DNA from 3 places in the Rossellomorea marisflavi genome. Region 1 is predicted to be linked to each of the others. Evidence: riboswitches for the same ligand, from Rfam matches in the RefSeq annotation. Region 1 holds a riboswitch; each other region holds the start of a gene.
The links. A riboswitch is a leader RNA that binds a small molecule or an ion and turns the genes downstream of it on or off. The one in region 1 is predicted to bind S-adenosylmethionine.

Region 1 (8,362 bases):
TCCCCCTTTCAGTCTGACTACTACCTTGGATCCCGATGCATATTTAATGAGAAAACGGTTGATCGTTTCCTGCTTCATCGTGTGATAATGAGGCAATTTCCCGCAGTAAATCAGATCTGCCCCTTCTTTTGCATGGGTTAGGAGCTCTTTGTTCACCAGTCGATCATAAAGAATCACATCGGCCTGCTGGATGGCTTTCAGCCCTTTGATGGTCAGAAGGTCCGGATCCCCTGGCCCGGCCCCAACTAAATATACTTTCCCCATTGGATCTCCTCCTTCAGAGTTTACTTTATGATGGTTTCCTTCTCATGGAGGACGAATGCCGCTCCTCCTCCTCGCAATCTCCGTTTCTCATAAAGCGAAATATCCACGATCTCCGGTTTCTTAAGAAAATATTTCTCCAACTCGATCTCTACAAGATCAAACGCTTTTTCATCAGAGTCTGCTGCGACAACGACAGGGGTGACAAATGTCGGAGTCGTTACTTCAAATCGGTAAAGATTCATCAATTCATCCCCTTTATGCTTCCTGAAGCAACCCGTCAAGTGACTGCTGAAGATCGGCTGTGCCTACCCGATTTACGTAATCGAAGAAGGCTTCCCCTGGTTCCTTCGTATTCTTGAAGTGGAGCAGGAGACCCTTCACCACATCGGATAGCTGTTCAGCTTCGACTTTCCCCTTCAGCTTTTCATTCAATGTCCCTCCATCTTGGAGTGTCCCGCCTACATAAATTTCAAATGCCTCGATCATCTTTTTATCTTTTGTCCTCATCTTGATCCCCTGAAGACCGATATCGGCAATTTGTCTCTGCCCGCATGAATTGGGACATCCGACCATATGCATGCGCACCGGCACATCAAGGCTCAGTTCACGATCCAGTTCATTGGCGATTCTTCTCATTCTCTCCTTCGTTTCGACGAGGGCAAGATTGCAATATTCGATTCCAGTGCAGGACACGGAATAGCCTATGAAGGATAACGGGCTTGTAGAGATCCTGTCGAATATTTTCTCTGCCAACAGGGCGTCCACATGCTCATCCGGGATGTTCGGGATGATGAGATTCTGTGAGTTGCAGTTTCGCATTTCACCGTTCCCGTACTTTTTCGATATCCTTGCAAGCTCCAGCACTTCGTCGGAACTGAGTCTGCCCACCGGCACATTCAACCCCACGTAATTCAGCCCCTCTTGCTTTTGAGGCTTTACTCCGTAAAAGTAGCCTGCATTCCATCCCGTTACGGCATCTTCCCCACCATCAGGTAGCTCGACATACTCCAATAGTTTTTCCTTGAACTTTTCAGGTCCCCAGTCGGCAACGAGGAACTTCAAACGGGCGAGATGCCTCTTCTCCCTGTATCCAAAATCCCTGAAGATCGTGGTTACAGCAATCGTTACGTCCTTTACCTGATGAGGTTCGATGAATACATCCAGCGTCTCGGCAAGGAATGGTCTGGCAGACAGTCCGCCACCAACCTTCAGGTGGAATCCTGCCACCTTCTTTCCATTAATGACCTTGGTGGCCGGAACGAAAGATGCACAGTTGATTTCAGCATTGGATGCATTGTTGATGTTCGAAGAGATGGAGAGCTTATATTTTCTCGGAAGATTTGAGAAATCTTCATTGAGCTGGAAGAAGTCATACACTTCCTTCACGATTTCCCTTGTATCGAACAGTTCATCCGGATCGATACCTGTCAATGGATTACCGACGATATTCCTTGTAATGTCACCGCAAGCACCTGCGGAGGAAAGGCCGACTTTTTCAAGACGCTCGAAGATGTCGGGAATCTGTTCGATTTTCAGCCAGTGGAACTGGATTGCCTGTCGCGTCGTGATGTCATACACATCACGACCATACTCTTTACAGATGGCTGCAAGTTCGACGGCTTGATCATAGGTAAGGATGCCAGAAGGGACATTGACCCTCATCATGAAATAACCATCTTCCTTTGGACGTTGCAAATACAATCCTGCCCATTTGAACTTATCCCACTCTTCCTTCGGGATCGAAGAAAATCCGTTTTTAGCATACTCAGGAATGTCCTCCAGTATGGTCAACCCATCGCGCTCAAGCTTCCATTGTTCGGTTTTGTTCAATTTCTCATTTTGTTCCCAGTGCTTCTGATAAGCCATGCTCTCCACTCCTTAGATCAATTGTTTTACTTGAAGATGATTCCAGATCTGTTCAACGCACTCGTCTATCGAATGTTCTTTTGTGTTCAACGTGATTTCAGGATTCTCCGGCTCCTCATAAGGGGCGCTGATCCCTGTGAAATTCGGGATCTCCTGATTCCTCGCTTTTTTGTATAACCCCTTTGGATCTCTCTTTTCACACTCATCCAGTGGACAATGAACATAGACCTCGAGTAATTCTCCTTCTCCAACCAGGCTGCGGACCACTGCACGATCTTCCCTGTACGGTGATATGAAAGCCGTGAGGACAATTTGTCCGCTGTCCACGAATAGCTTCGACACTTCACCGATCCTGCGGATATTTTCTTTGCGGTCCTTTTCATTGAAGCCAAGATCTGCATTCAATCCATGGCGGACATTGTCCCCATCGAGTACATACACTTGCTTCCCTTCTTGGAATAGTCGATGGGACAGGGCGTTTGCAACCGATGACTTCCCGGAGGCAGATAGCCCCGTGAACCAAAGGATGAAGCTGCCATGGCCATTTTTATTTCGGCGGTCTCCTTTTTTTACGGCACTTTCATGCCAGACGATATCAGACATGATCTCTCCTCCTTACTGTGATCCTTCCTTCTTCAATCCTTCAATGAGCACGTTGATGACTTCCGGTCTTGAGAAGGTGCTTGGAGGGACTTCACCGGCCCTTAGCATACCGCGCACCTTCGTTCCCGACAGGATGACCCGGTCCTCTTTCCCGTGGGGACATGTTTTCGTCGTGGCCATTCCTTCACATTTCTGACAGTAGAAGCTGTGCTCGAATTTTAATGGTACGATGCCAATCTCATCCTCGTTAAACTGCTCAAAGATCTTCTGTGCATCATAGGTTCCGTAATAGTCCCCGACCCCGGCATGATCACGGCCCACGATGAAATGAGTGCAGCCATAGTTTTTCCTCACCAGCGCGTGGAAGATGGCTTCGCGAGGTCCTGCATACCGCATGGCTGCCGGGAATACCCCCAGGAACACACGGTCCTTAGGGTAATAGTTTTTGAGAAGGACTTCATAGCTTTCCATCCTGATCGAAGCCGAAATATCATCTGACTTCGTTTCTCCGACGAGGGGATTGAGGAATAAGGCATCCACTGTTTCTAGAGCCGTCTTTTGGATATATTCATGAGCTCTGTGAACCGGGTTCCTGGTCTGGAATCCCACAATCGTCTTCCACCCTTTTTCATTGAATGCTGCTCTCGTCTCCACAGGATCGAATGTGTGAGCTTCGAAGGGTTTATTCAAGCGCTTATGTAGGGTGATTTTCCCTCCCACATAGATGGGGCCACGGTGGAAAAGCTTTTTGACTCCGGGATGCTCAAGGTCTGTGGTTCCATAAACGAGCAGCGCCTCTTTTTCTTTATCAGGGGTGAAGATTTCCTGTACATCGATCGATCCGTACGTTGTCCCGTCGTATACCAGCCTGCTTTTACTCCCGATCGTTAAGCGATCTGCAACCTCCTGCTCCACCGGCAGGGTGATCGGGATGCTCCAGACGGTCCCATCGGCAAGTCTCAGATTCTCGACAACACTCTTATAATCGGCTTCTTGCAGGAAGCCATTTATGGGACTGTATCCTCCTATCGCGATCAATTCGAGATCGCTCAATGAAATCTCATCGAGGGGAATCTCCGTCTTGATGGTCTCCACTTCCTCTTCAGGTGCATATGATCGTACCAGTGTTCCTCCATGTGGTTCTAAACTCATTATGTTTCCTCCTTCAATACAATCAGATTCCTCCACCATCTTCATGAACGGCCCGTTTTTCTTTTCGGATCGCCTTCATCAAGGATAATGCCCCTATCGTCGCGATCATGACCGAAACGGGAATGATGATGGAATAAATGTCATAATCAACCAACAGTTTTACAAGGAAATAAGAAATGCTCAATGACACAAGCGGTGAAACAATCCAAATTTTCACGATTTTCTTCACAATATCACTCTGGATGACTTCCCTTCCATTCCTCGCGGTTCCGAGTCCTATAATGGAAGAAGACGTCACCTGGACCAGTGGAACGGGAAGCCCGAAAATCGAACTGGTGATCACCAAGCCTGCACCGACGCTAGAAATGAGGATCCCTTCAGGCTTTGAAAACCTCGTAATCTTCTTTCCGTTCGTTTCGACTACTTTGGCACCCAACAGAAGCGCGCCTACTGCCACAAACGCTCCACCAAGCCAAACGGCCGGTCCCGCCTTCAGCATTCCGGCCCCCACCAGTGGCCCCACGGCATTGGCTACATTGTTCATGCCTGCTGAGAAGGCCTCCAGGAAGCCCGCGAGTATCAAAACGTACCCGATCCATGTATGATTGAATGTCCATCCCCGCTTTTCTAGCCCATATAGCCCTTTGGCCAGCAACCATGTAAGAATGAACGCCGTGAACGGGACAATCACCCAGAACACCATGATGGTGAACAGGGATTTTATGAATAGAACCTGATATGCTACACCCACTCCGACTACGGCACCGACTGTCACCTCACTTGTCGAAAGGGGAATGCCCATCAGGTTGGCGATGAAAAGCGAACAGGTAGCCGATATAAGAATGATGATCACTAACTTCGATGTCAGGATGCTCGATGGAATGATTCCCGACCCGATGGTCTTGACCACCTCACCACCTCCGAGGACTGCACCGGCAAGGACCCCGATGGAACAGATGACAAGGGCAACTTTCATTTTCTTGATGGCACCCGATCCGTAAGCGACCCCCATTGTCGCAGCCGCACCGCTTGCCCCGATATTCATGGCAAAGAATAAGCTGATGATAATGGCGATGATTTCCAGCATGTCTGCCCTCCTAGTGTAGCCCGCATTCCGTCTTGCCTTTGCCTGTCCATCTGCCCGATCTCAAATCATTCATATCGTATGCAGGGGCCGTACAATGGAAGCATCCGATGCTCGGGTAGCCTTTATCATGCAGCTCATTATATGGAAGGGAGTGTTTATGGACATATCTCCATACATCCTTCCATGTCCAGTGGATCAGTGGACAGATCTTGACGGACTTGAACTTGTCATCTTTATTGATGAACTGTGTATCTTTCCGCGTCGGTGACTGCTCGCGCCTAAGACCTGAAATCCAGGCATCCCCTCCTGAAAGCACCTCTTTCAGCGGATCGAGCTTCCTGATCTGACAACACTGATTCGGCTGTGTTTCCCATAATCGATCCCCGAATTGAGCTGCTTGTTCCTCAAGGGAGAGCGCGGGTTTTTTCATCTCGATTTGAAGGGAAGGGTACTTTTCTTGTACCTTTTTGATTGTTTCGTACGTCTCCTTGAAATGTACATCTGTATCCAGGAAGACGATGTTTGCATGGGGATTCACCTTGTAGATGAGGTCGATCAGGACCATTCCCTCGACCCCGAAGCTGCATGCGTACACAATCCTGTCACCATAATGCTCATATGCCCACTCCAATACGTTTAGAGCCCCTTTATAGGTGGGATCAACCTCGAAGTCCTGATCATGTTCTTTCCAATTTTCGTGTGTCAACACGTTGATCACCGCTTTCCTCATGCCCAAAAGAAAAAGGCATTCATGCACAGGAAAATAAATCCTGCAGATGAATGCCTCTAGTTTTTCTAGTCAGCATGATTATTTGATTCGTACTTTCTCATTCCGCTCTAATTGAATGACTTTACCATTTTGCACCACGATCGTGATGGAACCGAAGTCCATGTTTTCAAGCATTGAATTGATCGTATCCATCCATCCCGCCACATCTTCCTGTTTATCCTTCTTGTTCATCGACTTCCCCCCGGTTTCAACATCTGGGTCCATGGAAAAACAGCCCCCCATTTCGGAAAGCTGTTCAGGTATCGAACCTTATCTTCCAAAATGAGTCCCATTTTGCTGGAGTTAGCACCTTACAATACGTAGGTTGCCGGGTTTCATCGGGCCAGTTCCCTCCACCGCTCTGGATAAGTGATATTCATTTGAATAATTAAAATGATAACAGATAATTGAGATAAGTCAATCCGACTTTTTTGATAGGAATAATGAAATTGAACTATTTTTCACAAATTTGTTTCTTCCATGCCCTTAACTCAAGGTATTCACAGAATTTCGTTTCAACCACCTTTTTTTGTTGATGGGCTTATCCAAATTTATTCATCTTGAAGTATAAGTGTACACCCGTGAACCACAAAAAAATCGCGATCATAGAATCACGATTTTTTGTGGAGGAGGTTTTTCAGGAAGCCGGCCCACCTGATACATAAAGGATCTGTCCGTTCACGTATGATGAGCGCTCATCTGCAAAGAAGGCAACTGCATTGGCGACATCTTCTGGCTGACCGCTTCGCCTGGCCGGTATTTGTCTGATGCTCATGCTGACGAATTCTTCAAACGGCATCCCGATCCGCTTGGCGGTCTGTCGCGTCATATCGCTTTCAATGAATCCAGGAGCCACGGCATTCACGGTGATTCCGTATGGACCCAGTTCAACGGCAAGCGTCTTCGTCAATCCCTGAAGACCAGCTTTGGCAGTCGAGTAATTCGCCTGCCCCCGGTTGCCCAATGCAGACGTGGATGATAGGTTGATGATCCTCCCATGCTTTTGATGAACCATGAAGGTCTGGACCTCCCTCGACATCAGGAACGCCCCTTTCAGGTGAACGTCCATGACTGTATCCCAGTCGCTGTCGGACATTTTAAAAAGGAGATTGTCCCGGATGACGCCTGCATTGTTCACAAGGATGTCGATCCGTCCGAAGCGCTCAACTGTCTCCTCCACAGCTTTCTTCACCTCCTCGGGTCGGGATATATCCGTGATCCTTGTAAACGGTTCATACCCTTGTGCCCCTTCAAGCATCAATCCTAGTGCTTCTTCATCCGTATCTAGCACTGCGATCTGATGGCCCTCATGAGCAAGCCTTTCCACAACAGCCTTCCCGATCCCTTTAGCTCCACCGGTAACGACTGCCACCCTTTTTATATTCGTCACGTTCTATTCACTCCTTACATGAATGGTTGTTCATTCAGTAGGTTGCATCGTACAACAACCTCTCCTAGTAACAATTCGGCAAACCACGGAAAATTCCTGCCCATAACCGGTTGTAGACACACATGCTAAGGAGGTGTAAGAGTCACGAAGGTCCTTTTCAATCGATAGGTGAACACAACAAGAGCCCGGATCACCGCTGGGCTTTCCGGGCTCTGTTATCACACCAATAATTGAAACAGCGTCTTATCCTGATTGACACATTGATAGGCAAATCCCTTTTGGTTCATCCTGTCCAAGAGCCCAGGATAATCCTCACGATGCTTGAGTTCGATCCCTACAAGGGCGGGTCCGCTCTCTTTATTGTTCTTCTTCGTGTACTCAAAGCGGTTGATATCATCATGTGGACCAAGAACCTCATCCAAGAACTCCCTGAGTGCTCCGGCCCTTTGGGGAAAATGGACGATGAAATAATGCTGCAGTCCTTCAAAGATCATTGAACGCTCCTTGATTTCCTGCATCCGTCCGATGTCATTATTGCCACCACTCACGACACATACCACGTTTTTCCCCTTGATCTGATCGGCATACTGATCGAGGGCTGCGAGGGAGAGGGAACCTGTAGGCTCCGCAACGATCGCATTGCGATTATAGAGTTCCAGAAGGGTGGAACATACCTTACCCTCAGGGACCACCAGCAAATCATCGAGGACTTCCCGGCAAATTGTGTAGGTGATCTCCCCTACGTTTTTAACGGCTGCACCATCCACAAATGGATCGATCTCTGAAAGGGTGACATGCTTTCCTTGGGTCAGGCACTCATTCATTCCGGCAGCGCCCGATGGTTCAGCGCCGATCACCTTCGTATCAGGCGAAACGCTCTTCAGGAACGTCCCCATTCCCGCAGCCAACCCACCTCCACCGACGGGAACGAAGAGATAGTCGATCTGTTCCTCACAGTCATTGAGGATTTCCACTGCCACAGTTCCTTGTCCGGCAATCACATCTTCATTATCGTAGGGATGAATGAACGTCCGGTTTTCTTCTTCGCTGCATAGAATGGCTTTTTCATAAGCATCATCGAATGTATCACCTGTCAAGACGACTTCCACATACTCCCCTCCGAAGAACTTTACTTGGTCCACTTTTTGCTTCGGGGTCGTAGTCGGCATGAAGATCTTCCCGCGGCTTTGCAGCAGGTGACAGGAATGGGCGACACCCTGGGCATGGTTTC
Region 2 (8,362 bases), 1.7 Mb from region 1:
GTAAGGAACTATTATTCTGTCTCCATCTCCGGCTATCATATTGCCGAAGCGGGAGCGAATCCGATTTCCCAGCTTGCCTTCACCCTCGCGAATGGATTCACCTATGTCGAGTACTACCTCAGCAGGGGAATGGACATCAACGCATTTGCACCGAATCTTTCCTTCTTCTTCTCCAATGGACTCGATCCTGAGTATACGGTCATCGGCCGTGTGGCAAGGCGTATCTGGTCAACGGTCATGAGGGATAAGTACGGAGCGAACGAGCGGAGTCAGAAGCTGAAGTATCACATTCAGACGTCGGGAAGATCCCTTCACGCCCAGGAGATCGACTTCAATGACATCCGCACCACCCTGCAGGCGCTCATGGCCCTCCAGGATAACTGTAACTCCCTTCACACCAATGCCTATGATGAAGCCATCACGACGCCTACGGAGGAATCGGTCCGCCGGGCCATGGCAATCCAGATGATCATCACCAAGGAGCACGGCCTCTCGAAGAATGAGAATCCGCTTCAGGGAGCCTTCATCGTGGAGGAGCTGACGGATCTGGTGGAGGAAATGGTCCTTGCAGAATTCGACCGCATCAATGATCGCGGAGGCGTCCTCGGAGCCATGGAAACCCAGTATCAGCGCGGCAAGATCCAGGAAGAGTCCATGTTCTATGAAATGAAGAAGCATTCCGGAGAGCTTCCGATCGTCGGAGTGAACACGTACCTCAATCCGAATCCTCCTTCTGAAGAAGACGTGGACGGGATGGAACTTGCCCGGGCAACCAAGGAAGAGAAAGAAACCCAGATTCACAATCTCAAAGCGTTCCAGCAGGGCCACGGCGACAAAACGGAAGAAGCACTCAAGCGCTTGAAGCAGTCTGCTGTCGAAGGTGGGAATATTTTCGAAGAGCTGATGGAGACGGTCAGAGTGGCGAGTCTCGGTCAGATTACAAGGGCCCTTTATGAAGTCGGAGGGCAATATAGACGCAATATGTAAAACGTATGAATCCGAACGGCTGCGCCCCTTTCATCCAGGCGCAGAGTTCGGTTTTTTTATCCTTTGGGGAATGAGTGCTTGCCATCTTTCTTTAGAAACTATAAGATGAGCGTATTCCCATGAATGGGTCCATGAAGCGGACAGTCCGGACCCTTATAAGAAAATGTTTGGTGAAATCTAGATAATTCTAGCATAAAGACTTGTAATTTGTTTATAATGGTGAATATGGTCTAAACCTGATAATGGACAATTTTTGCCCTTTTTTATTCTACCTAGTAGATTGTTTAAATAGAGAAAGGAAGTGCGTACATTGAGTTTAAAGCAATTATCCAAAGAAGAATTGCGTCAAACAGCATTTATCGAGCTTGCCCACGCCATCTTGAAAGAAAAAAAGCAGGCCCTTGGTTTCCAGGAAATCCTTGATGAAATCACTAGTCTGACAGGTGCCTCAAAAGAAGAAGTCAAATCAAGACTTGCCCAGTTCTATACAGACCTCAACATCGACGGTCAGTTCCTGGCCCTTGGTGATAACCGCTGGGGACTTCGTGAATGGTATCCAGTCGATCAAATCGAGGAAGAAACCGTTCCTACTATGAAATCATCTGCCAAAAAGAAAAAAGCGAAGAAAACCGATGAAGACGATCTTGACCTGGATGAATTCGAGGATCTTGAAGATGAAGACCTTGATTTCGAAGACCTTGATGATACGGAAGAGGACGATCTTACTGACGATGAGGATCTGGATGAAGAAGATGCTGACGACGTTGAAGATCTAGAGGAAGAAGAAGATCTCGATATCGATGAGTTCGATGAAGAGGATGAAGACGAAGAAGATCTCGACGAAGACGAGGAAGAAGAGAGCAAATAATCTCTCCATTCCATGTCCTGAATTCTATGCTTGACTTCTTCCTTTGAGGAAGGTAGTATTTTATTTGGGCTCCTCAAAAGAGGACTGATCGAGTATATCAACGCTCCCCTTACGATTTGTAAGCGGGGCGTTTTTTATTTTTTTCCGGGAAAGATCCCGGAAGACGGGCGTATCGGGGCGGATTTCGCTTCACCCCTTATAATCTCATGTATAACGAAAAAAAGAGGCTGTCTTTTTAACGATGATGCCATGGAATAATTCAAAGAATGGACTTCCCGTACTTTGAACATGATAAACCCATGGCGTGCGTACATAAGAGACACCCTCTACTTTTTTTGAACAAACTATATTCTTGAAGGGGGACATATACATGACTAAGTATATTTTCGTAACAGGCGGCGTAGTGTCGTCACTAGGGAAAGGGATCACAGCAGCGTCCCTTGGCAGATTGTTAAAAAATCGTGGCATCAGCGTCACGATCCAAAAATTCGACCCATACATCAACGTGGATCCGGGAACGATGAGCCCGTATCAGCACGGAGAAGTATTCGTTACCGATGATGGCGCGGAAACGGATCTTGACCTTGGTCACTATGAGCGCTTCGTCGACATCAATCTGACGAAATACAGCTCTGTGACGACAGGTAAAATCTACTCTACGGTCCTGAAAAAAGAGCGTCGAGGCGATTATCTTGGAGGGACGGTTCAGGTCATCCCTCACATCACGAATGAAATCAAAGAGCGCGTATACCGTGCCGGACGTGAAACGAATTCCGATGTAGTCATCACGGAAATCGGTGGAACGGTAGGGGATATCGAATCCCTTCCATTCTTGGAAGCCATCCGTCAAATCAAGAGTGATGTAGGTCGCGACAACGTCATGTACATCCACTGTACGCTTGTTCCTTACATCAAAGCAGCGGGTGAAATGAAAACAAAACCGACGCAACACAGCGTAAAAGAACTTCGCAGCCTGGGAATCCAGCCGAATGTCATTGTCGTCCGTGCAGAAATGCCGATGACTCAAGACATGAAGGATAAGATTGCCCTGTTCTGTGACATCGACAAGCATGCGGTCATCGAAGCGACAGATGCCGATACCCTTTACTCCATTCCGCTTTCCCTGCAGGATCAAAAGCTGGATGAACTTACTTGTCAGCACCTCAAGCTCGACTGCCATGAGCCTGATATGACGGAATGGACAGAGCTCGTTGAACGCGTCCGCAATCTATCGCGTAAAACGACGATCGCCCTTGTCGGTAAATATGTAGAGCTTCAAGATGCCTACATTTCCGTTGTGGAAGCACTCCGCCATGCCGGTTACCATTTCGACAGCGACATCCAAGTGAAATGGTTGAATTCAGAGCTCATCAATAAAGAGAACGTTCAAGAACAATTGGCTGATGCCGATGGGATCCTTGTCCCTGGTGGATTCGGAGACCGTGGTGTCGAAGGGAAGATCGTGGCAACCCAGTACGCACGTGAGAACAAGGTTCCGTTCCTTGGAATCTGCCTCGGTATGCAGCTTGCTTCCGTAGAATACGCTCGAAACGTCCTTGGACTCGAAGGCGCACATTCTGCAGAGTTGAATCCTGATACACCGCATCCGATCATCGACCTTCTTCCTGAGCAAAAGGACATCGAAGATCTTGGTGGTACACTGCGCCTTGGACTTTACCCTTGTAAGCTGACTGAAGGATCAAAAGCCTATGCAGCCTATGATGGAGAAGTGGTTTATGAGCGTCACCGCCACCGCTTCGAATTCAACAATCACTATCGTGAGCAAATGGAGAAAGCAGGATTTGTCTTCTCTGGAACAAGCCCGGATGGACGCCTTGTGGAAGTCATCGAGCTTAGCGACCACCCATGGTTCGTCGCTTCCCAGTTCCACCCGGAATTCACATCCCGCCCGACACGTCCGCAACCTCTCTTCAGAGATTTCATCGAAGCGACGCTTGCTTACGGAGAAAACTGATATCACTATGAATGAACGCCGCCGGGGCTTAATGCCGGCGGTTTTTTTGTGGAGTTAAATGTTTAATCCTCTGCTTTGGAAGAGAGGGGTAGGGGGAAGTTGGTAATAAACATCGGTAGTTGATCTTAAAGTCTTAAAGTTGAAAATAAACAGCCTAAGTTGGCAACACGGTTCGATGAAAAAACGGGAGTTGGTAGTAAAAAGTTAAAAGTCGATAGAAAAAATCGGAAAGTTGAAAATAAAATTGAAAAAGTCGGTCTGACCCCCTAATTCCTGACGTATGCTTCCTCAATCTCTAGTACTTTCAGTTTTTTAATTTCTATACACTCTTCTTCACTTTTCAGATACCAGATGCAGTTTTTTAAAGTGAAGAAGAGCGAGATCCTATTCCCTGTTATAGACGTATGTTCATATCGACAGGATAACCCGTTTCTCTATACGTCTCATGAAATTGTAAAGGGGCCATTCGTTTCAAGCTGCCGTGGAATCGTCTTTCGTTATAAAAAGTCATGAACTCGTCTACTTCATAATAAGCCTCTTCAAAGTACTCAAACTCAAAGCGTCTGAATAAATCACGCTCCATGATACTGAAGAATGACTCAATATACGCATTGTAATTGGGTGAACGTGGCGGAATTCGTTCATGGAGAAGGTGATGCCCCTCGCAAAATGCCCCGAATAAGTTACTTACAAACTGGGGGCCGTTATCAGTTCGGATGATAAGCTGGTTTTCACCACTTGGCGGTGTGGAAACTCCCCTTCTAAAAAGCGCTTCTTCTAACATGGTGGTAATGTCTTTGGCCGTGCACCGCTGCCCTCGATAATGTCCAACAATGGAGCGATCCAGTACATCAATGGCACAGGCTACAAAGAAAAACCTTCTGGTTTCTGAAATCATTCCGTACTTGATATCAACCTGCCAAAGTTGATTTGGAGCGGTGATAATTCGATTACGAACCAATCGTTTAGGATACGTTGGATTTCCTTTTCGTTGGGGAAGAAGGAGCCCTAATTTCCGACATAACCTTCCCACCTTTTTATGGTTGATTTTAATATGGTGATTGACCTTTAAGAAATGGGTTAAATTCTTGATTCCATAGGTTGCGCCATCTCCTTCGACAGCTTCCATAAGGTACTCTTCAATTTGTTCATCTGGGATGCGAACCCCTGTTGTAGTAAAGGAATATCCAGGTACAGGGCGACCTCTCTTCCCCTTAGAATCGCCTGCTTCCTCTGCCTCGGTATGGTAATAGTAAAGGGACCTGTTGATTCCGGTAGCTTTCGTCAATTTGGTAATGGAGAATCCCTCCTTTGCCCATAGGTGAATTTCCCTTAAGACCGTTAGGATCGGAATGGGGTTTTTTTTAGGAGATTCCGAAGCATGGCGTTTTCGAGTTCCTTCTCACCCAATAATTTTATTGCCTGTTCGTATTTGGCCTTTAGTTCTTCTTTCGTTGGATCAATCGGCAATGACACAACGTCTGAATCCTCCATCTCTTCACGTACTTCCTCTTCATATTCCTTTATCCATTTGGATAAAGTAGGTCTGGAGATTCCAGCGTTTCGTGCGATAGTGGTATAATTTCCAGATTCAAGAGCCAACCGAACATAGTTTTTCTTAACCTCTTCTAATACTTCAATCTTCCTTTTAGGCATCAGACTACCCCTCCTCAGTTCCCTAAATTAGATAATTTCAGTGTACGATGATACGTAGAGGTTGTCTAAAGGAATTAGGGGGTCGTAAAGAAGTCGGTAATAAATGCGGGTGAGAATCGAAAAAAAGTGCCTGAAATGCTGAAAAACAGTTGAATTTACGATGAATTGAGGGTTGATAGAGCCTAACTGTAGCCCCATTACACCCCATATTTCCCATTCGACAAAAAGCGCCCTTCCTTTTCTTGAAAAACCCATAATTCACTATAAAACTCCATCCCCTGTGGACCATCTTACTACCCTTTCAGCGGTTTATTCATACGTAATAGTCACCACAGGTTGGACGGAAGCGGAAGTGGCTCGACTGCCTCCCCGCGGAAACCAAGTCCCTGCAGCGAAAGGAAACGGACCCCGTTCCTGTTCATTGCTTTTTGAAGGAGAGATCGATTAGGTTCTAAACTTATAGAATTCCAAAAAGAATATTGACAATATTCACTCACCTCGTTAAGATATCCAATATGTAGTTAAAATTTCATAGTTTTCTCTTATAAAGAGTTGGCAGAGGGACTGGCCCGATGATGCCCGGCAACCTACCGTATATACGGAAAGGTGCTAAGACCTGCAGGATGTGATTCCTGAGTGATAAGAGTGCGTTCATCCGTACATACACCTCTTTTCCTCAGGAAAAGAGGTTTTTATTTTTGTAGAGAAAAAATGAGGCGGGAAGATCCCGGAAGGAGAAGAGAGAATGAAAAAGGTTTTATCAGTACTCTTATTTGCGACACTACTCACCACACTGGCTGCCTGTCAGCCGAACGTATCGTCAGAATCCAAAGGGGAAGAAAAGCAGGGGACGTCCGAGCACCCGCTGGCAGGGAAGAAGATTGCCTTGATCATGCAGATCAACCTGGGGACGTTCTCGGCCCAGTATATTGAAGGAGTGAAAGAGCAGGTAAAGAAATTCGGCGGGGAAGTACAGGTATTCACTTCTGAAGGGGACTTGGCCAAAATGTCTTCGAATCTGGATGCGGCCATCAACCAGAAGTTTGATGGAATCCTCATTGACCACGGGACGAAGGAAGCGTTGCAATCAGGAGTGGAAAAAGCAAAAGAAGCCAAAATCCCGGTCGTCGTGTTTGATGCCGATGTGGAATCTGATGGTGTGACCGTCCTTGAACAGGGGGATCAGCAGATGGCGGAACAGACCCTCTCCAAACTCTCTGATGAGCTTGAAGGCAAGGGGAATATCGTGAAAATCTGGGTGGCAGGATTCGCTCCGATGGAAAGGCGTCAAGTCGCGTATCAGGAGTTCCTGAAAGAGAACCCGGATATCAAAGAAGTGGCTGCATTCGGAGCGGCGACCAACAACACGGCCTTGGATACCCAGGCACAAATGGAAGCGATCCTGAAGCAGTATCCGAAAGGAGAAATCGATGCGGTATGGGCCGCGTGGGATGAATTCGCCAAAGGGGCCGTCCGTGCCATTGAAGCAGCAGGGAGAAACGAGATCAGGGTGTACGGAATCGATATGAGCGACGAAGATCTCCAGATCATTCAGAAAGAAGGAAGCCCATGGGTGGCGTCCGCAGCAGTGGACCCGAAGGATATCGGCCGCGTGCAGGTCCGCTTCCTTTACCAAAAGCTTGACGGGGAGGAAACGCCTCAGACGGTGAAGCTTGAACCGGTCTTCGTCGAGAAAGAGCAGCTTCCGGAAGAAACGATCACCACCGATCAATTGAGTGAGCATATCGACGGCTGGGGGGCGAGCGAACAAGGGTATTCCGACGAGTTGAAGAAGCTCGAGGCATCATTTGAATCGTAAAGGAGTGGACGATATGTCTGCTGTAGTGGAAATGGTGAAGATGAACAAAGCGTTTGCCGGGGTGCAGGCACTGAAGGAGGCTTCTTTTGAAGTAAGGGCAGGAGAAGTGCATGCGCTCTTGGGGGCAAATGGTGCAGGGAAAAGTACGCTGATGAAAATCCTGTCCGGCGCATATGAGCAGGATGAAGGGGAGATCCGCCTGAACGGGGAGAAGGTGACATGCCGCACGCCTAAGGAAGCAAAGGACCATGGGATCCACTGTGTGTATCAGGAAGTCGACACGGCGCTCATAGCTGGGTTGAGTGCCATGGAGAATATCTTGCTGGACGATTTTTCCCCGGGAGGATCCTTCCTCATCCGGAAGAAAGCGATGGAGAAAAAGGCGGGGGAAGGGTTGAAGCGGATCAAGCATGAATCGATCCCTTTGCAGGAACCGGTGGGCAGGCTCAGTCTTGCGGATAAACAGATGATTTTATTGACGAGGTGCCTCCTGAGGGATGCCAAGGTCCTGATATTGGATGAGCCCACTGCCCCCCTCAGCTCTACGGAAACAGAAAAACTGTTCCGTGTCATTGAAGAGTTGAAGGCGTCTGGCGTTGCCATCATCTTCATTTCCCATCGGCTGCCGGAAGTCTTCCAGATCTCCGACCGCATCACGGTCATGAAGGACGGCGGTACGGTGGGAACGTACGAAGCGCAGGAAGTCACGCCGAGGGCCATCGTCGAAGCGATGATCGGGGGGACATACAAAGAGGAGTTCAACCGGAATCAGTCGGTGACCGGTGACGTATTATTCGAGGCAAGTGGTGTTTCGGATGGTGCGTTGCTGAAGGATATATCGCTCACCGTACGTGAAGGGGAGATCGTAGGCGTTGCCGGGCTTGTCGGCGCAGGCAAGACCGAACTTGCCAAGTCGCTCTTCGGGGCCGTGCCGGCCAAAGGCCGATTCAAGCTGAAGGGAAAAGAGATCGGCCACTCCAGCCCTGTGGATGCGGTCCGTAACGGTCTTGCGCTGGTACCGGAAGAACGGAGGAAGGAGGGCTTGTTCGTCCATGAG
Region 3 (8,362 bases), 1.0 Mb from region 1:
GTCTTCATCGATCAATAGGATCGGATTCGCATCTCCGCGCGCTTTTTCACTCAACATGAGGACACGTGATTCCTGCTCGGCATTCGATTTCGAAGCACCGTGCTCGATCTTTCCGATTCCATTAAAGATGGAAGAAGCTTCATCTTTCATCACACCATGTTTAAGGATATAGCCTTCGGAATTTTTACCGAAATGAACAACCTTGGTGGTGAAATTCTGCTTTTGTTTGCCACGACCGACAACAACTGATTTCGTATCGCCGTAAGAACCGTCACCAATCAGGTTCGTCACGTTTTCAGAAACCGTATCTCCGTCGTTCATCAGGCCGAGTGCCCATTCGATGCGCGCATCACGTGATGCCACACCGCGACGGTTGACGTATGTCGTCACTCCACTGTTAAGGGTATCAACGGCACCGTAAGCGACTTTTGCATTATCCTTTGCCACCACTTCTGATACGATGTTGAACACGCCGTTCTCCACTTCCACTGTCGAGATATAGTTTTCCACATATGTGACAGAACTATTGTCTTCTGCCACAACGAGTACGTGGTTGAACATGGCTACTTCCGCATCATCATGGATGAATACGGCTTGAACCGGTTCAGTCAGCTCCACATTTTTAGGAACGTAAAGGAACGTACCACCGTTCAAAAGGGCCGCATGAAGAGCAGTCAGCTTGTTCTCATCCACTTTCACACCATCGGTCATGAAGTATTTTTGAACAAGGTCACCGTGCTCCTTCACAGCAGTGAAGATATCGGTGAAGATGACGCCGTTGTCCTTTAGTTCGTCCGTGATCTTCAAGTGGGCAGGAGTATTATTACGCTGGATATACAGGCTGCCTGATTCACTTTCAGATTCTACTAATGCTTTTATTTCTTCGGGCAGCTCGCTCATGGATGAAAACGTAGCACTTTCGACTGTATGCTTCTGGAATTGTGTGAAGTTCCAGTTGGTGATCTTCGTTTTATCCGCAACAGGGAGGTTCAGGTCTGAGACTTTGGCGAATGCGTCTGTACGCAGGGCCGTCATCCATTCTGGTTCTCCGAGTTGTTTTGAGTAGGAGCTGACATAGTCTTGATCTACTGGTAGTTTCGTTTCTACAGTCATATTCATCCCCCTAACTCTTACGCTTCTTGGCCGACAGTTTCGTCTTTGATTCCCAGTTCTTCTTTGATCCAGTCATATCCTTCTGCTTCAAGGCGCTGAGCAAGTTCTTTACCGCCGGATTTCACAACACGACCTTGCATCATCACGTGAACGTAATCAGGTGTGATGTAGTTCAACAGACGTTGATAGTGAGTGATGATCAAGCAGCCGAAGTCTTCTCCGCGCATTTTGTTGATTCCTTTTGACACGACTTTGAGGGCATCGATATCAAGTCCTGAATCGATCTCATCAAGGATGGCAATCTTAGGCTGAAGCATCATCAACTGAAGGATTTCGTTACGCTTCTTCTCCCCACCGGAGAATCCTTCGTTCAGGTAACGCTGTGCCATATCCGGATCCATTTCAAGGTATTCCATTTCAGAATCCATCTTGCGGATGAACTTCATAAGGGAGATTTCTTCCCCTTCTTCGCGTCGGCTGTTGATAGCAGAGCGAAGGAAGTCGGCATTCGTCACACCGCTGATTTCACTTGGGTATTGCATAGCGAGGAAAAGACCTACGCGTGCGCGTTCGTCCACTTCCATTTCAAGGACATCTTCACCGTCGAACGTGATGCTTCCTTTTGTCACTTCGTATTTCGGGTGACCCATGATTGCAGATGAAAGAGTGGATTTACCAGTACCATTCGGTCCCATGACCGCGTGAATTTCTCCACCTTTGATTTCAAGGTTGACACCCTTGAGGATTTCTTTACCTTCGATCTCCACATGAAGATCTTTGATTGTTAAAGTAGAACCTGCCATGTATATTACCTCCGTGACTTTATAAATGAAATAAAGGGATTCTTTATCCATTCTCAATTTATTATCATTACAATCTTATAACAAATAAAAGCTATAATCAACTTTTTCAGACAAAAGGGGACGGCGTGGAAACGGTAAAAAATACCCTTCTATTGTTGGCCCAAACGCCCTTCTGCATACATGATCCGTCCCATGAGCGAATCACGTTCCCACATCCCCTACCTTATCACGGATGGATGCCCATTTAAACCTCTATACATAAGAAAAACCAGTGATTCATCCATCACCGGCTCCTCCGTCATTCTTCTATATATTAGCATGCACTTTTCGATCGAGTGCAGCAATCATCCTGCGGCTTTCCCTATAATCCTTCTCTCTCTGCTTCTCTACTTGCATCCGAACTTCATGCTTTCGTTTGTACACCTCGTACCCTACTCCGTGGGCTCCATGCATGGCCTTTTCCATTTCGCTTGTGTACGACATACTGTCAAGAGAGTCGATAGTGAATCATTCCTTTCAGGTTTTTGTGTTACTCATTAAGGATACTACCCTGCCATTCTTTTGCCAAAACGTGTGTGGGGTGATTTTTTCAGAAAATCATCCTTCACTCCTGTTCTGCGCTAAATTGTCAGACTTTCTTACACGTTTCCGCCTGTATCCTCCTGAAAGGAGTTCATCCTCTTTTAAAATGCAAAAAAAGAGAGTCCGAAGACCCCCCTTTCATTTAATGCTTCAGTTCATTCAGATCATGCATGGATTGCTGAACAAGCGTGACCGCCTGGCTCATGGCTGCACCGCCTCCGAATGCAGCAGTCACTCCCACGGCTTCAAGGATTTCCTCTTCCGTACATCCTTGATCGAGACAACCCTTTGTGTGGTAGATGATGCAGTACTCATCTTGAGAATACAAACTGATGCCAAGGGCGATCAGCTGCTTCTCTTTCTTTGATAATACCCCTTCACGGAAACAATGCTCCGTGAAGGCATTGTATTGCTGTGCCAGCTCCGGCATTTTTTCAGTGAAGATCCCAAGCCCCGTCTTATAATCGAGCAGGGCCGCTTCCGTCGTATTTCTAGGCTCTACCTGCATTCACTTTCAGCTCCATTCTAATTCGAGTGATCGAAAATAGTATGAGCTTATTGCAAAAAGATTATGTTTGGTATTTATTCTTTGACCGGCACCACGGAACCTTTCCACTCTTTATTGATGAAGTCCTGAATTTCATCAGACTGAAGCACCTTCACAAGCTCCTTGATTTCTTTTTTGTCTTCATCACCTTTTTTGACCGCGATGATGTTCACATACGGTGATTCCTTGTCTTCAATGGCAATGGAATCCTTGACCGGATCCAGTCCGCTATCGATGGCATAGTTGGAGTTGATGACGACTGCATCGCCTTCTTCATTATTGTAAAGCTGAGTAAGAAGGGCCGGCTCGTATTCGTAGTCGAATTTCAATTTTTTAGGGTTTTCAGCGATATCATCCAATGTCGCCTGGGTTTTATCAATACCATCCTTCAATTTGATCAGACCGTTTGCTTCAAGCAAAGTCAGGATCCTTCCGTGCTCTGCCACGGAGTTACTGAATAGAATGGTTCCGCCTTCCGGGATATCTTTAAGGGATTGGTGCTTCTTGGAATATACCGCCATCGGTTCGATGTGAATTCCTCCGGCACTGACGAAGTCATAACCATGTTCCTTCTTTTGCCCTTCTAGATAAGGGATGTGTTGGAAGTAGTTCGCATCAAGATCTCCGCTCTCGAGATCCTTATTTGGCAGGACATAATCCTGATACGTTTCGATCTTGAGATCGATCCCTTCTTTTTCAAGGATCGGTTTTGCTTCCTCAAGGATTTCAGCGTGAGGAACATTGGATGCTCCGACCACAAGTTCCTTTGAGTCGCCTGAGCTACCGTTGCTCCCGCCGGTTCCGCATGCTGCCAATCCTATGATACTCGCTGCTGCAATCGTTCCCACTAACCATTTTTTCATCTGAATTCTCTCCTTTTATCGTTTATCTATTTTATTGGTGAAATAATCACCGACAAGCTGAATGATGAATACAAGAACCAGGATCATGATTGTCGCTGCCAAGGTGACATCGGTTCTGCTGCGCTGGAATCCATCCAGGAATGCCAGATTCCCGAGACCACCAGCCCCGATGACGCCTGCCATTGCGGTATAACCGACCAATGCGATGGCCGTCACGGTGATTCCCGAGATGAGAGCCGGCATGGATTCTGGGAGAAGGACCTTCATGATGATGGTACTCGTCTTGGACCCCATGGCTTTCGCTGCTTCGATGACCCCTTTATTGACTTCGCGGAGGGCGATTTCCACCATCCGGGCATAAAACGGGGCTGCACCGATGATCAGGGCTGGCAAGGCCGCGTTGGCCCCCCGGATCGTCCCGATCAATACCTTCGTAAAGGGAATCAGTAACACAATCAGAATGATAAAAGGGATGGACCTGAATATATTGACTGCCGCATTGGTAATCGTATAAGCCGCCTTGTTCTCCCAAATGTTCCCCTTCGATGTAAGGAACAAGAGGATTCCAAGGGCAAGACCGAGGAAAAAGGTCAAAATGACCGACATCCCCGTCATGTATAAGGTTTCAAGTGTTGCCTCCCACATTTTCTCCCAATCGACATTCGGAAAGACTTTTTCAATCATCTCTCCATCACCTCCACCTTCACTTGATTTTCAGCAAAAGCGACGGCCTGATCCACAATCAATGGATCTCCGGTCAGCTGGATGAACAACGTTCCGAAGGCCCCTTTTTGTGTTTGGGATATCTGCCCTTGAAGGATATTCACTTCAATATCGAACCGGCGGATCAGCGCTGTGATGAGAGGCTGATCTGTGCTTTCTCCTACAAAAGTAAGCTTCAGCACCTTCCCATCCTGACAATGTTCCAAGACATCATCCGATTCCTGTTGCTGAGAAACTTCTTTTACAAAACGCTTCGTCACTTCTTCCCTAGGGTTCCGGAACACGTCAAGTACGTCCCCTTCTTCGACGACTTTACCTGAATCCATGACCGCTACCCTGTGACAAATCTTGCGGATGACATGCATCTCGTGGGTGATCAACACAATCGTTAATCCAAGACGATCATTGATATCCACTAAGAGGTCGAGGATGCTGTCTGTGGTCTGTGGATCAAGGGCGGAAGTCGCCTCATCGCATAGCAGCACTTTCGGATCATTCGCCAATGCCCTTGCAATGCCGACCCGCTGCTTTTGACCTCCACTCAATTGCGAAGGATATGAATCGCCTCGGCCTTCAAGCCCGACCAGGTTAAGGAGTTCATTTGCTTTTTTGATCCTCTCTTTTTTCGATACACCTGCAATTTCAAGGGGGAACTGGATGTTTTCCAGGACCGTCCTCGACCAAAGGAGGTTAAAGTGCTGGAAGATCATCCCCATGGACTGCCTTGCTTCCCTGAGGGCCCTCCCTTTTGCCTCTGAAATCAGCTGCCCGTTCACATCGACGGCTCCATCAGTAGGGACCTCAAGCCCGTTTAACATCCGGATCAACGTGCTCTTTCCGGCTCCACTGTATCCGATCACACCGAAGATTTCTCCATCGTTGATGGTCATATCCACCCCATCGACGGCTGAAACCGTTCCGTTTTTCGTTTGAAAGATTTTTTTTACATCAGAAATCGTAATCATGTTGCATCCACCTCACCATCAGTAAAACCACCGGTTTACTAGGAATTATATCCAAATGACGTTTGCTGTTAAATCATCGAACGTCATTTGGAAAATAAAAATGCCTTTCTGCGATAAGCAGAAAGGCATACTATTTCAATAGTAGACTTTCTCTCATCTGTCGAAGCCTTCGCTTCGAGTGAATTGGCACCGTGTCAATTTTCATTGACGGTTGCCGGGTTTCATCGGGCACTTCCCTCCACCACTCTTAATAAGAGATAAACGTTATTTAATTATTCATACTAAATACTCAGAAATTTGTTACTAAAGTGATACTATCACCGAATAAACATGGTGTCAATTCATTTTTGCACATTATACGCTCACTGGTTCAACGATGTGAAAACGGGTCAACCAAAGCACGGATTCAGCAAACAACAAATGCCGGTAGCCCCCACGGACTAGGACATCCTTTTTATCAACAAGGGAAGTCAATCGCTCATTCCCTGCAAATAAAGAAAGCAACTGCCGTTCATGTCCAGCCGTTATCCTCAGGTGGGGCTCAGGATGGGGATTGGGAAGTACGGAACATCCCTTATTTGATATAGACAGACTGTACCCGCTTGAGCCACTTTGGAAGTGTAGGACGAACGGTGTGTCTGGAAATAATAATTGTAAGTGATACCTGGTCTCGCATTGATCTACTATTTTCTCTAAATACTCTCTCATGCAACCCCTCCAGTATCTCGGATACTTAACTAATTCCACTACTGGATTGTTTATCCTCCCGTACTTTCTCGACAGATTGTGGACGGACTGTCGAAGGAAGGGCCCAATAGACAATATATTGGCGGGTTCGTTTCATTTCCCGAGAAATATGTCCCGGTGTGTAGAAAAGTCGTAGTGGTTTTCGTGAAAATCTATCTATTTCTTGTGCTATTCGAGCATAAAAAAAGGCCTTTTTGGCCCCTTCACGCTACCTTTTTCAATGCTTCATACAGAAACGGTACAGACTGGAACGCATAGATCCGGTCGACCTCGACTCCATCTTTGAACAGGAGGAGGCAAGGAACGCTCTCGATTGCATACTCAGTTGCGAAATCCGCCATGTAATTAAGATTTGCCTTTGCAAAAACAAACGGTTGGGGCAGATTTTCTACGATCTCGATCATCCTCCCTGCAACCTGACAGGTCCCACACATGGGTGTATACAAATAGAGGGCAAGCAGTCTTTCATTCTTTCGAATCGTTTGCAGCGCTTCATGGCTGTTCAACTCTTTCAAATCTAATTCATCCTTTTTCCAAGATATTGTTGGTGGACATCAATATTGGCTCCGATCAAAACGGAAGCGAGGTGATATTCCGGGGCAGCAGCCACTTCCTTGTACATCCTGTCGATATACAGGTGGCCTGCTTCCGGGAACTCCCGCTTGAATTGCTTGCGGAGTTTTTCACCGGCTTCGTCGGCATCCACAAGGATGTATACGTCCCTGTCGATTAATGAATCAATCAGTTCGTCCATTTTAGTCAGACTGATCGTACCATTGGTACAAATGATTTCCACGGGCTCACTGATGATATCTTTGACCTTTCGTTTATCGGATGTGCCTTCTACGATCAGGACTTTTTCATCCACGACTTCCATGACAATCACCTTGACTTTCAGTGAAGTAGTAAAAGATTATTAATGGTCCACTTATTATCTCTATTTTCTCATGTCAGTGGTATTTTGCAAAGGATTTGATCCTAAAGAACACCGGGGGGGAATCCCCCGATGTCATGTTAACACCATCCACCTTCATCGCAATCCGTATAGCGGGCGTCATGCCCTTCTGATGAGGTATAGCTCTGGTAGATTTTATTTTCTTTCGCCTTGAAATTCGGCTGCATGCTGATCCCCTCCAACGAAAGGGGGACTTTCCCGATTGATTGGTTATCAAGGAATAGCTCAATGGAGCCATCCTTCACTTTTCCGATGACACGATCGGTCACATCGGCCTGTTTAGGTGTGAGCATGACCATCATCCTTTCATTAAAGGTTGAATTTATCTTGCCCTTGAGAATAAAAAAACACCTTGAGAATTTATCCCAAGGTGTTCCTGTTTTAGCCTTCGTTGATCATTTTATCGTATTCTTCAGATGTCATCAGTTTGTCCACTTCACCAGCGTCTGAAGGTTCCACAACAACCATCCATGCTTTCTCGTATGGAGATTCGTTGACGAATTCAGGGCTGTCAGACAGGTCTTCGTTCACTTCGACCACTTTTCCTGATACAGGAGCGTAAAGTTCAGAAACGGTCTTGACCGATTCAACGCTTCCGAAAGGCTCGTTCGCTTTGACTTCATCGCCGACTTCCGGCAGCTCGACAAAGACGATGTCACCAAGTTCTGATTGTGCGAATGCTGTGATCCCGATTCGGACGTTGCCGCCTTCGGACTTTACCCATTCATGTTCTTCTGAATAACGCAGTTCTTTCGGTGTGCTCATCTTTATCCCTCCACATGCTAGTTATACAAACTAATATTGACACATTCTTTAAGAGAAAAGCAAGGAAGTCTTGCACAAATATTCTGCTGCTTCCATTACTTCCAAGTCTCTTCAAACGTTTCTTCCTTGAAGCCCAAGGTTACCTTTTGACCATCGGTCGTGAGGGGGCGCTTGATCAGCATCCCATCTGAAGCCAGTAGTTCGAGGAGTTCATCTTCTGAGGCGGTATTGACCTTGTCTTTCAAGCCCAGTTCCCGGTATTTCATGCCGCTTGTATTGAAGAATTTTTTCAGGGGCAG

Region 2: linked by a shared signal. The riboswitch ahead of K6T23_RS20630 (sugar ABC transporter substrate-binding protein) and the one ahead of K6T23_RS11955 (DUF2292 domain-containing protein) in region 1 are both predicted to bind S-adenosylmethionine.
Region 3: linked by a shared signal. The riboswitch ahead of K6T23_RS17350 (methionine ABC transporter ATP-binding protein) and the one ahead of K6T23_RS11955 (DUF2292 domain-containing protein) in region 1 are both predicted to bind S-adenosylmethionine.

The regions. Positions count from the first base shown of each region.
Region 1 is NZ_CP081870.1:2,281,783-2,290,144, forward strand. It holds gene cobA (uroporphyrinogen-III C-methyltransferase) at 1-264, opposite strand, end outside; gene K6T23_RS11925 (DUF3906 family protein) at 285-506, opposite strand; gene K6T23_RS11930 (nitrite/sulfite reductase) at 520-2,130, opposite strand; gene cysC (adenylyl-sulfate kinase) at 2,143-2,736, opposite strand; gene sat (sulfate adenylyltransferase) at 2,746-3,885, opposite strand; gene K6T23_RS11945 (sulfate permease) at 3,908-4,969, opposite strand; gene K6T23_RS11950 (phosphoadenylyl-sulfate reductase) at 4,983-5,681, opposite strand; gene K6T23_RS11955 (DUF2292 domain-containing protein) at 5,781-5,894, opposite strand; SAM riboswitch class I at 6,009-6,113, opposite strand; gene fabG (3-oxoacyl-ACP reductase FabG) at 6,379-7,131, opposite strand; gene ilvA (threonine ammonia-lyase IlvA) at 7,350-8,362, opposite strand, start outside.
Region 2 is NZ_CP081870.1:3,996,815-4,005,176, reverse strand. It holds gene icmF (fused isobutyryl-CoA mutase/GTPase IcmF) at 1-987, shown strand, start outside; gene rpoE (DNA-directed RNA polymerase subunit delta) at 1,298-1,855, shown strand; gene K6T23_RS20645 (CTP synthase) at 2,226-3,830, shown strand; gene K6T23_RS20640 (IS3 family transposase) at 4,225-5,157, opposite strand; gene K6T23_RS20635 (helix-turn-helix domain-containing protein) at 5,172-5,486, opposite strand; SAM riboswitch class I at 6,026-6,132, shown strand; gene K6T23_RS20630 (sugar ABC transporter substrate-binding protein) at 6,232-7,305, shown strand; gene K6T23_RS20625 (sugar ABC transporter ATP-binding protein) at 7,319-8,362, shown strand, end outside.
Region 3 is NZ_CP081870.1:3,310,522-3,318,883, forward strand. It holds gene sufD (Fe-S cluster assembly protein SufD) at 1-1,113, opposite strand, end outside; gene sufC (Fe-S cluster assembly ATPase SufC) at 1,131-1,916, opposite strand; gene K6T23_RS17330 (YuzK family famiily protein) at 2,223-2,399, opposite strand; gene K6T23_RS17335 (carboxymuconolactone decarboxylase family protein) at 2,641-3,006, opposite strand; gene K6T23_RS17340 (MetQ/NlpA family ABC transporter substrate-binding protein) at 3,081-3,908, opposite strand; gene K6T23_RS17345 (methionine ABC transporter permease) at 3,924-4,592, opposite strand; gene K6T23_RS17350 (methionine ABC transporter ATP-binding protein) at 4,589-5,596, opposite strand; SAM riboswitch class I at 5,747-5,853, opposite strand; gene K6T23_RS17355 (thioredoxin family protein) at 6,547-6,858, opposite strand; gene K6T23_RS17360 (toprim domain-containing protein) at 6,861-7,220, opposite strand; gene K6T23_RS17365 (YusG family protein) at 7,358-7,591, opposite strand; gene gcvH (glycine cleavage system protein GcvH) at 7,680-8,063, opposite strand; gene K6T23_RS17375 (arsenate reductase family protein) at 8,159-8,362, opposite strand, start outside.